2 regions of the Pseudofrankia sp. EUN1h genome follow, and region 2 is predicted to be linked to the other one. Evidence: predicted binding sites of a transcription regulator. Region 2 holds the regulator's gene; the other holds the start of a gene.
The links. Region 2 encodes LexA, which represses DNA repair genes until DNA is damaged. Its sites were predicted from a motif close to CGAACNNNNGTTCG; they were not measured.
Positions count from the first base shown of each region.

Region 1: pcrA (DNA helicase PcrA) is a predicted target of LexA. The motif match lies at 1,807-1,820, and genes of this name have one in related genera.

Region 1 covers NZ_MBLN01000002.1:431,597-435,067, reverse strand. Annotated here, with positions in the region: gene pcrA (DNA helicase PcrA) at 1-1,799, opposite strand, end outside; gene BCD49_RS02590 (DNA alkylation repair protein) at 2,068-2,772, opposite strand; gene BCD49_RS02585 (hypothetical protein) at 2,905-3,471, shown strand, end outside.
Region 2 covers NZ_MBLN01000045.1:94,612-98,823, forward strand. Annotated here, with positions in the region: gene nrdR (transcriptional regulator NrdR) at 1-192, opposite strand, end outside; gene BCD49_RS11485 (hypothetical protein) at 630-962, opposite strand; gene lexA (transcriptional repressor LexA) at 1,398-2,246, shown strand; gene BCD49_RS11495 (hypothetical protein) at 2,292-3,587, opposite strand; gene hflX (GTPase HflX) at 3,628-4,212, opposite strand, start outside.

The DNA.
Region 1 (3,471 bases), on a different contig from region 2:
TGGACGTACTCCCGGACGACCTCGACCATCTCCTGGAGGTTCTCCACCCGGCCCTGGGCCTCGACGGTGTCCTCGGCGACCAGCTCGGCGAGGTAGCCAGTCCGGTCGAGGATGGCCTCGGCCGTCCCGACCAGGTCACCGTCGGCGGTCTCGCGCAGCTCGTCGAGCAGGGCGGCGAACTCGCGGATGGCCTTGGCGGAGCGGGTCGCCAGCCCCGGTACCTCGCCGACCCGGCCGAGCGCCTCGGCGAACGGGATGCGCTCCCGTTCGGCGAACGCGCCGAGCATCGCCTCCGCCCGGTCGCCGATCCCGCGCCGGGGCACGTTGAGGATGCGGCGCAGGTTGACCGTGTCCGACGGGTTCGCCAGCACCCGCAGGTAGGCGAGCAGATCGCGGATCTCCTTGCGCTCGTAGAAGCGCACGCCGCCGACGACCCGGTAGGGCAGGCCGACGCGGATGAAGATCTCCTCGAAGACCCGGCTCTGCGCGTTGGTCCGGTAGAAGACGGCGACGTCGGCCGGGCGGGCGTGGCCGTCGTCGGTGAGCTTGTCGACCTCCTCGGCGACGAACGCGGCCTCGTCGTGCTCGTTGTCGGCGACGAAGCCGACGATCTTCTCACCGTCGCCGGCGTCCGACCACAGCCGCTTCGGCTTGCGCTGGCTGTTGCGGGCGATGACGGCGTTGGCCGCGGACAGGATGGTCTGGGTCGAGCGGTAGTTCTGCTCCAGCAGGACGACCTTCGCGGCCGGGAAGTCCTGCTCGAACTCGACGATGTTGCGGATGTCCGCGCCGCGGAACGCGTAGATCGACTGGTCGGCGTCGCCGACGACGCAGAGCTCGGCCTGCCCCGGCATGCCCTCGTCGGCCGCCCGCCCCGCCGTCGAGACCGAGCCGCCGACGAGTTCGCGGATGAGCGTGTACTGGGCGTGGTTGGTGTCCTGGTACTCGTCGACGAGCACGTGGCGGAACCGGCGGTGGTAGTGCTCCGCGACGTCGGGAAACGCCTGCAGCAGGTTCACCGTCGTCATGATCAGATCGTCGAAGTCCAGCGCGTTGGCCTCGCGCAGCCGGCGCTGGTAGAGGGCGTACACCTCGGCGACCGTTCGCTCGGGGTGACTGGCCGCCTTGGCCTGCGCGGTCTCGTGGTCGATCAGCTCGTTCTTGAGCGTGCTGATCTGGGCGGCGAGCCCCCGGGCCGGGTGGCGCTTGGAGTCGAGATCCAGATCGCGGCAGACCAGGGTGATCAGCCGCTGCGCGTCGGCGGCGTCGTAGATCGAGAACGAGGAGCCGAACCCGAGCCGCTTCGACTCGCTGCGCAGGATCCGCACGCAGGCCGAGTGGAAGGTACTGACCCACATGGCCCGCACCCGGCCGCCGACGAGCGCGCCGACCCGCTCCTTCATCTCGTTCGCGGCCTTGTTGGTGAAGGTGATCGCGAGGATCTCGCCGGGGTGCACCTGGCGGGCGGCGAGCAGGTAGGCGATCCGGTGAGCGAGCACCCTGGTCTTGCCGGAGCCGGCGCCGGCGACGATCAGCAGCGGAGCGCCCTCGTGCACCACGGCGGCGCGCTGCTGCGGATTCAGCTCGGCCAGCAGCGCGTCCGGGTCCAGTCGCGGTGCCGGCCGGCGGCCCTCGGCGCCGGGCGGGGTGACCGGGGCAGCGGCCAGCACTCCGGGCGCGAACATGTCGTACGGGTCGTACGGCTCGTAGGCCGCATCGCCCGCCGGGGCACCCGCATTGGAGCCACCCGCGCCAGGGGCACCCGCGCCAGGGACCATGTCGTCGAAAAGGGTGCTCATGATTCCTCGATCGTACGTTCGAGAGGCCGTCCGCCCTGGCCGCCGCGGAAGTCGGGGGTCGGTCGCTGGCCAACTAGGCATAGCCCCGTGGATTCGATCCGCCGGGGCGGATCGAATCCACGGGGACCCCAACGGCTTCTGACTGAACTAGGGCGCCACGCGGCGACCTCGGGGCGCTCAGCACCGCTGGGCGCGATGTAGGCGACGCCATCTGTCGACCCTACGTAGCTTCGGAGCCGTCAGGTAACAACGGCTCACCATTGCGTGGCTAAGCGCCGACATTACGCAGAGCCTCCCGCTTGGAGAGCGGGGAGAGTCGATCAACCCGCGTCGCGACGTAGCGGCGGACCTCGTCGGGGTCCGTCCAGGCATACTGCCGCAGCGCCCAGCCGATGGCCTTGCGGAGGAAGAAGTCCGGATCGTCGAGGTTCGCCTCGATGCAGGCGTAGAGCAGGTCCAGGTCCGTGTTCTTCTTCGCGCCGAGCTGGCAGATGATCGACGTGCGGCGCAGCCAGCGGTCGGGGTCGCGGCTCCAGCGCAGCATCACCGGTCGCAGCGCCTCGGGGCTCGCGGCCAGCAGCGGGCCGATGCGGCGCGAGGCGAGCTCGTCGACGTAGTCCCACCAGGCACCAGTGACGATCATCTCCTGGTAGACGGGCAGCGCCGCCGGGGTCCAGTACACCTGGTAGGGCCGGTGACCGGTGAGCGTGATCGCGGCATAGCGCTCCTCGCGGAAGCCCGCGTCGCGCCAGAGCCGCAGCGCCGCCGTCCGCCAGTCCGTCATCGTCTCCAGCCGGTGCGCGGCGAAGACGGGCCGCAGCGCCAGCTCCCTCGGCGGCTTCGGGACGCCGAGGTAGGGCATCGAGGACTTCATGTAGGCCTGCATCCCCGGCGCCTTCACCGGGTCGGCCGCCGCGGCCAGGGCCGCGCGCACCGCGTCGACCAGCCGGTCCACCGCCGGAGAGGAGTCCACGGCCGAATTGTCTTCCAAGGGGTGGACGGGCGATCTCCCCAGGTCACCCCGCACCTGGGCGCCGGGCCGCCCCAGCGCGCCGATATGCCGGGATCACCGACGGAAGTCCGCCAACAATGCGAGGCGGCCGAGGTGAGTTTGAGCCTGGACTACCGCCTGGCCACCACCCAGGACCCGGTCGTCGCCACGTCAGGAGAGCAGGCTCTGCCGATCGCGCCCGGCACGACCGCGTCGTTCCCGGTCACCACGACGACGTCGACCTGTGACTGCCGCTGGCGGGTCGAGGTCGAGCTGCTGGCCGGCGATGAGCGCGAGGTGGTCACCGTCGGCCCGGACGGCGCGCGCCCCGGCACCGCGGCCGACAATCCCGACCAGCCGTCCTTCGAGACGACGACGGCGGACCAGACCGGTCTCCCCGTCCGCTACGTCACCGGACGATGGCAGCTGGACCGGCGGACCGAACCGGCCATGCCCTATCCGGCCACTCCCGTGTGCCCGCTCGCGTCCACCTCCGAGGTCATCGCGGCGCTGGACTCGGTGGGCGTGACGGCACGGAGCACCGCCCGGTTCAGCGCCGGGGCGAACCAGAACACGGACACCCCTGGCACGCGGGAGACGGCGATCTGCTCGTGGCGGCTCCCGTCCGCGTCCACGGATCTGGGCGCCGTCATCCTCGTGGGCGCCACGATGGCGGACGAA
Region 2 (4,212 bases):
GACGACCTTGGCCCTGCTGAACGGCTCGGCGGCACCGCTGCGCTTGCGCACCTGCAGCGAGGCCTCCTCCATGGTCGTGAACCGCCGCCCGCAGGACGGGCACGCCCGGCGGCGCCGGATGGCCGCGCCCTCATCGGCTTCCCGGCTGTCCACCACTCGGCTGTCGGGATGCCGGCAAAACGGACACCGCACGGCTCCTCCCTTCGTCAGACCCCTGTAGGAACAACCACGCACGCGAGAGAACGCGTCCACGCTTCGGCCCCGTCCCTGCTTCCCGAGGCATGGCTGACGCAGGGCATGGCGACCTGGCCGGGGAAGCTCCCACGAGCGCGACCGCGCACCGTCGGGACGGTCTCCACAGCTCCCACGGAACGCTGCCGTTCCGCGGCTAGCTATTCCGCAACTACAAGCTGTGGACTACTTACAGGTATGTAACTACAAGATGTTGTGCTGCCAGAGTAGCGCATACCCGGATCACCCGTGAGCATGCCCCCCGCGCGTGTCGGATCCCACCCGCCCAGACGGGGAGAAGCAGCAGGTTCGCGARGAACCGTCACATGCCGACAGCCCGACGCCCGCGCCGACCGGGTGGTCGGCGCGGGCGTCGGGCCAGGGAAGGACGCCGCCGGTCAGAAGGCGGCGAGCGCCCAGTGAACGGCGAGCCATGCGGCGCTGGTGGCGCCCCAGACAGCGAGGACAAGCAGGAGCCCGGCGACGGCCCGGCCGCGGCCGGTCAGCCTCAGCGCGGGCGCCGGCCGTCCCGCCCGCCGGCGGTCCAACCTCGCGCCGGCGACCGGGTGCTCGGCGGCGACAGCCCGCGCGAGCGGGCTGGGAACCGCCGGCGGGGCGGCGTTCGCCGACCGACGACGGCTCGGTACGGGCAGGGCGATCACATCGGCGCCGTCCGGCTGTCGCGGGGCCGGGCGCCCTGGGACCAGGGTGGCCCCACGCGGGTTCGTCACGCCAAACCTCCTAGCGGCCGGGCCATTACCCGGCACAGCTCGTCGAGCGAAGCTCAACCAACGTCGGGGGGTCCGGGGCGCGAGCCCTCGAAGAACCGTGGCGACCGGTCATCGAGGGAGACATCCCCGGCAGACATCTGGGGCCATCGGGAAGGTAGCCCAAGATCTACAACTGGCGACCACCGGCGGCAGTAGCCGGTAGCGGAAGTCAGGACGAGGACAGGGCCCGCTTCGAACTGATGGTCGATTCTTACATGCACAAGGCCGACAGAGCACGCAGACACGCTCGAACGCCTGTTTGAGATTCGCGCGCCACCGGGCTACGGTCGTCACACGATCGGGCGCAACCCGGCTCCCCTTATCCACAGGTGAGGCCGATGAGAAGCCGGCGGCCCGGTCCCGCACCATGACCTTGAGCGAGGGAGAACCTAGGCCATGACCACGCAGGGCAGGGGGCCGCGCAGGGCAGGACGCCCGTCGGCCAGCGGCGACGAGGAGAGCGACGGCACCGTACGCGCCTTCCCCGACGGCCCCGTCGACGACGACGGCCTGACTCCCCGTCAGCGCAAGGTGCTCGAGGTGATCCGTGACGCGGTCGAGCGGCGCGGCTACCCGCCGAGCGTGCGCGAGATCGGCGAGGCGGTGGGCCTGACCAGCACCAGCAGCGTCGCGCACCAGCTCAGGATGCTCGAGGACAAGGGCCTGCTGCGCCGCGACCCGAACCGGCCGCGGGCGATCGAGGTGGTCTCCCCCGAGGGTGGCCGGCCGGTCAGGCCGATCCCGAAGACCCGGCAGACGGCCGGCGCGGGCAGGGGCCGGGGCGGCGTGAGCCCGCTGCGGGTGCACACGCTCGGCCCGGCCGACGACGCGCTCGCCCGCGAGGCCGGCGAGCAGGACTCGCTGAAGGCGGCGACCGCCTACGTGCCGCTGGTCGGCCGGATCGCCGCCGGTGGGCCGATCCTCGCCGAGCAGGCGGTCGAGGACGTGCTGCCGCTGCCGCGTGAGATCGTCGGCGAGGGCACCCTGTTCCTGCTCCGGGTCGTCGGCGACTCGATGATCAACGCGGCGATCTGCGACGGCGACCTGGTGGCGGTCCGCCAGCAGCCGGTCGCCGAGAACGGCGAGATCGTCGCCGCCCTGATCGACGGGGAGGCGACCGTCAAGCGGCTGCGCCGCCGGGACGGCCACGCGTGGCTCCAGCCGGAGAACCCGGCCTTCCACGACATCCCCGGCGACGACGCCACCATCCTCGGCCGCGTCGTCGCCGTCATGCGCCGCGTCTGAGCACTCCGTGAGGCGCTGAGACTGAACTCGGCTAGCCGAACTCGGCTAGCCGAGTTCGGCCTTGCGGTGGATCGAGTAGTGGAGCACGAGGAACGGCAGGCCGAACACCCAGAACTCGTGTTCGGCTCGCAGCTCGCCGTCCTCGAGGTAGACGTCGAGCTGCTCGGCGAAGCCGTGGACCGCCGCGGCGGTCAGCTCCTTCGTCTCCGCGTCCACATAGGTCAGATAGTGCCCGGGCTGGTCCAGGTCGCCGCGGCTGGACAGCACCAGCCCGCCGCCGGCCCGCGCGGTCGGCGCGAGGGTGGCCGTGAAGCTGGCCTGTGGCAGCGGGAAGCCGACGCTGACGTAGCCGCGGCCGTCCCGGCGGTAGGTCGTGTAGATCCCCACGTAGATGGGTTCGTCGTTGTCGACGTACGACCTGATCCAGCCCCGGATGCTTACGGTGCCGTCGTCGGTGCCGCTGATCGTGTCGATCCGGCTGCGAACCCCACGCTGCGCCTCTCGCTGGTTCATGGGCACGTTCGCCTGCCCCAGCGGGCGCGCGAGCACGGTGCGGTAGAGCAGGTAGCCGGGCCGCACCCACAACCGCCATCGCGGAACGATGTCGAGGGTGAACCGGGTGGTGTGCTCGTAGAACTCCCGCACCAGCGGGGCGACGGTCGCGGGATCGAACTCGGGGCCGGCCAGCTCGTCCAGCGAGGCGACGATCCCGACGTCGGGGGCGGCGGCCTGGTAGTCGCCGCCGAGCACCTCGGCCAGGTCGCGCACGTAGCCCGTCCCGACATAGCGGGTCCGCGCCACCAGCGGGACCACGAACGGCAGATCCGCGGGGCTGACCCGTTCGGCGAGCATCATCACCTGCGGGTCCCGGAAGATCGCCGCCGACACGGTCCGGAAGGCGAGCACGGTGGCCGCGCCGACGATCGCGGCAGGGACGTCGCCCCAGAGCAGCCGGCACCCGTAGCCGATGGCGAGCCCCACCAGCGGGCCAAGCACCACCTTCTGCGGACGGAGCCCCAGCGCGCCGGCCAGCGCGCCGGCGACCAGGCCCACGACCACCGGCCCGGCCCCGGTCACCGCCGCCAGCGCCCACGCCAGGGGCGCCGCCATCGCGGTGCTCATCACGATGCGCGACCACAACGCGGGGATCTGGCCGGGACGCTGCCGCGCCCGCGCGACCGCCTCCGACACCGTCGTCAGCAGGCCACCGACGACGGCCGCCGCGATCATGGGGAGCGCACCCCACCGAGTGGCGAGGGACAGCCCGGCGACCGCGCCGATGACAGCGGCCAGCCCGAGCGAACCGGGCTTGTCCGCCTTGCCCGATTCCTCCACGGCCACGCCACGAACCTACCGACAGGCGCCGTGGCGGTGATGCGCCCTAGGCGTCGACGCTCTGGCGGAAGGCGTCCAGGTCGGCGGCCAGGCCCGCGGAGACGCGAGCGCGCAGCTCGGTGCCCGTCGCGGTGTGCGCCTGGTCGAGAACCTCACCGGACTCGTGGATCCGGGCGACGAGATCCCCGCGGTTGTACGGGACGAGGACGTCGACCTCGACCTGCGGGTGCGGCACCCGGGCGGCCAGGGCCTCCACCAGCTCCTCCAGGCCGGCACCCGTCCGCGCCGACACGCACACCGCGTCGGGAGCGATCCGCTTGATGCCCGCGACCGTCGTCTTGTCGGCGATGTCGGTCTTGTTCACCACGATGAGCTCGGGCACGTCGCCGGCGTCGATGTCGTTCAGCACCTCGCGCACGGCCGAGAGCTGCCCGATCGGGTCCGGATGCGAGCCGTCGACCACATGGATGATCAGATCCGCGTCCGCGACCTCTTCGAGCGTGGAGCGGAACGCCTCGACGATCTGGTGGGGCAGGTGGCGGACGAAGCCGACCGTGTCGGTGAGCGTGAACACCCGGCCGTCGGGCAGCGTCGCGCGGCGCACCGTCGGGTCCAGCGTGGCGAACAGCGC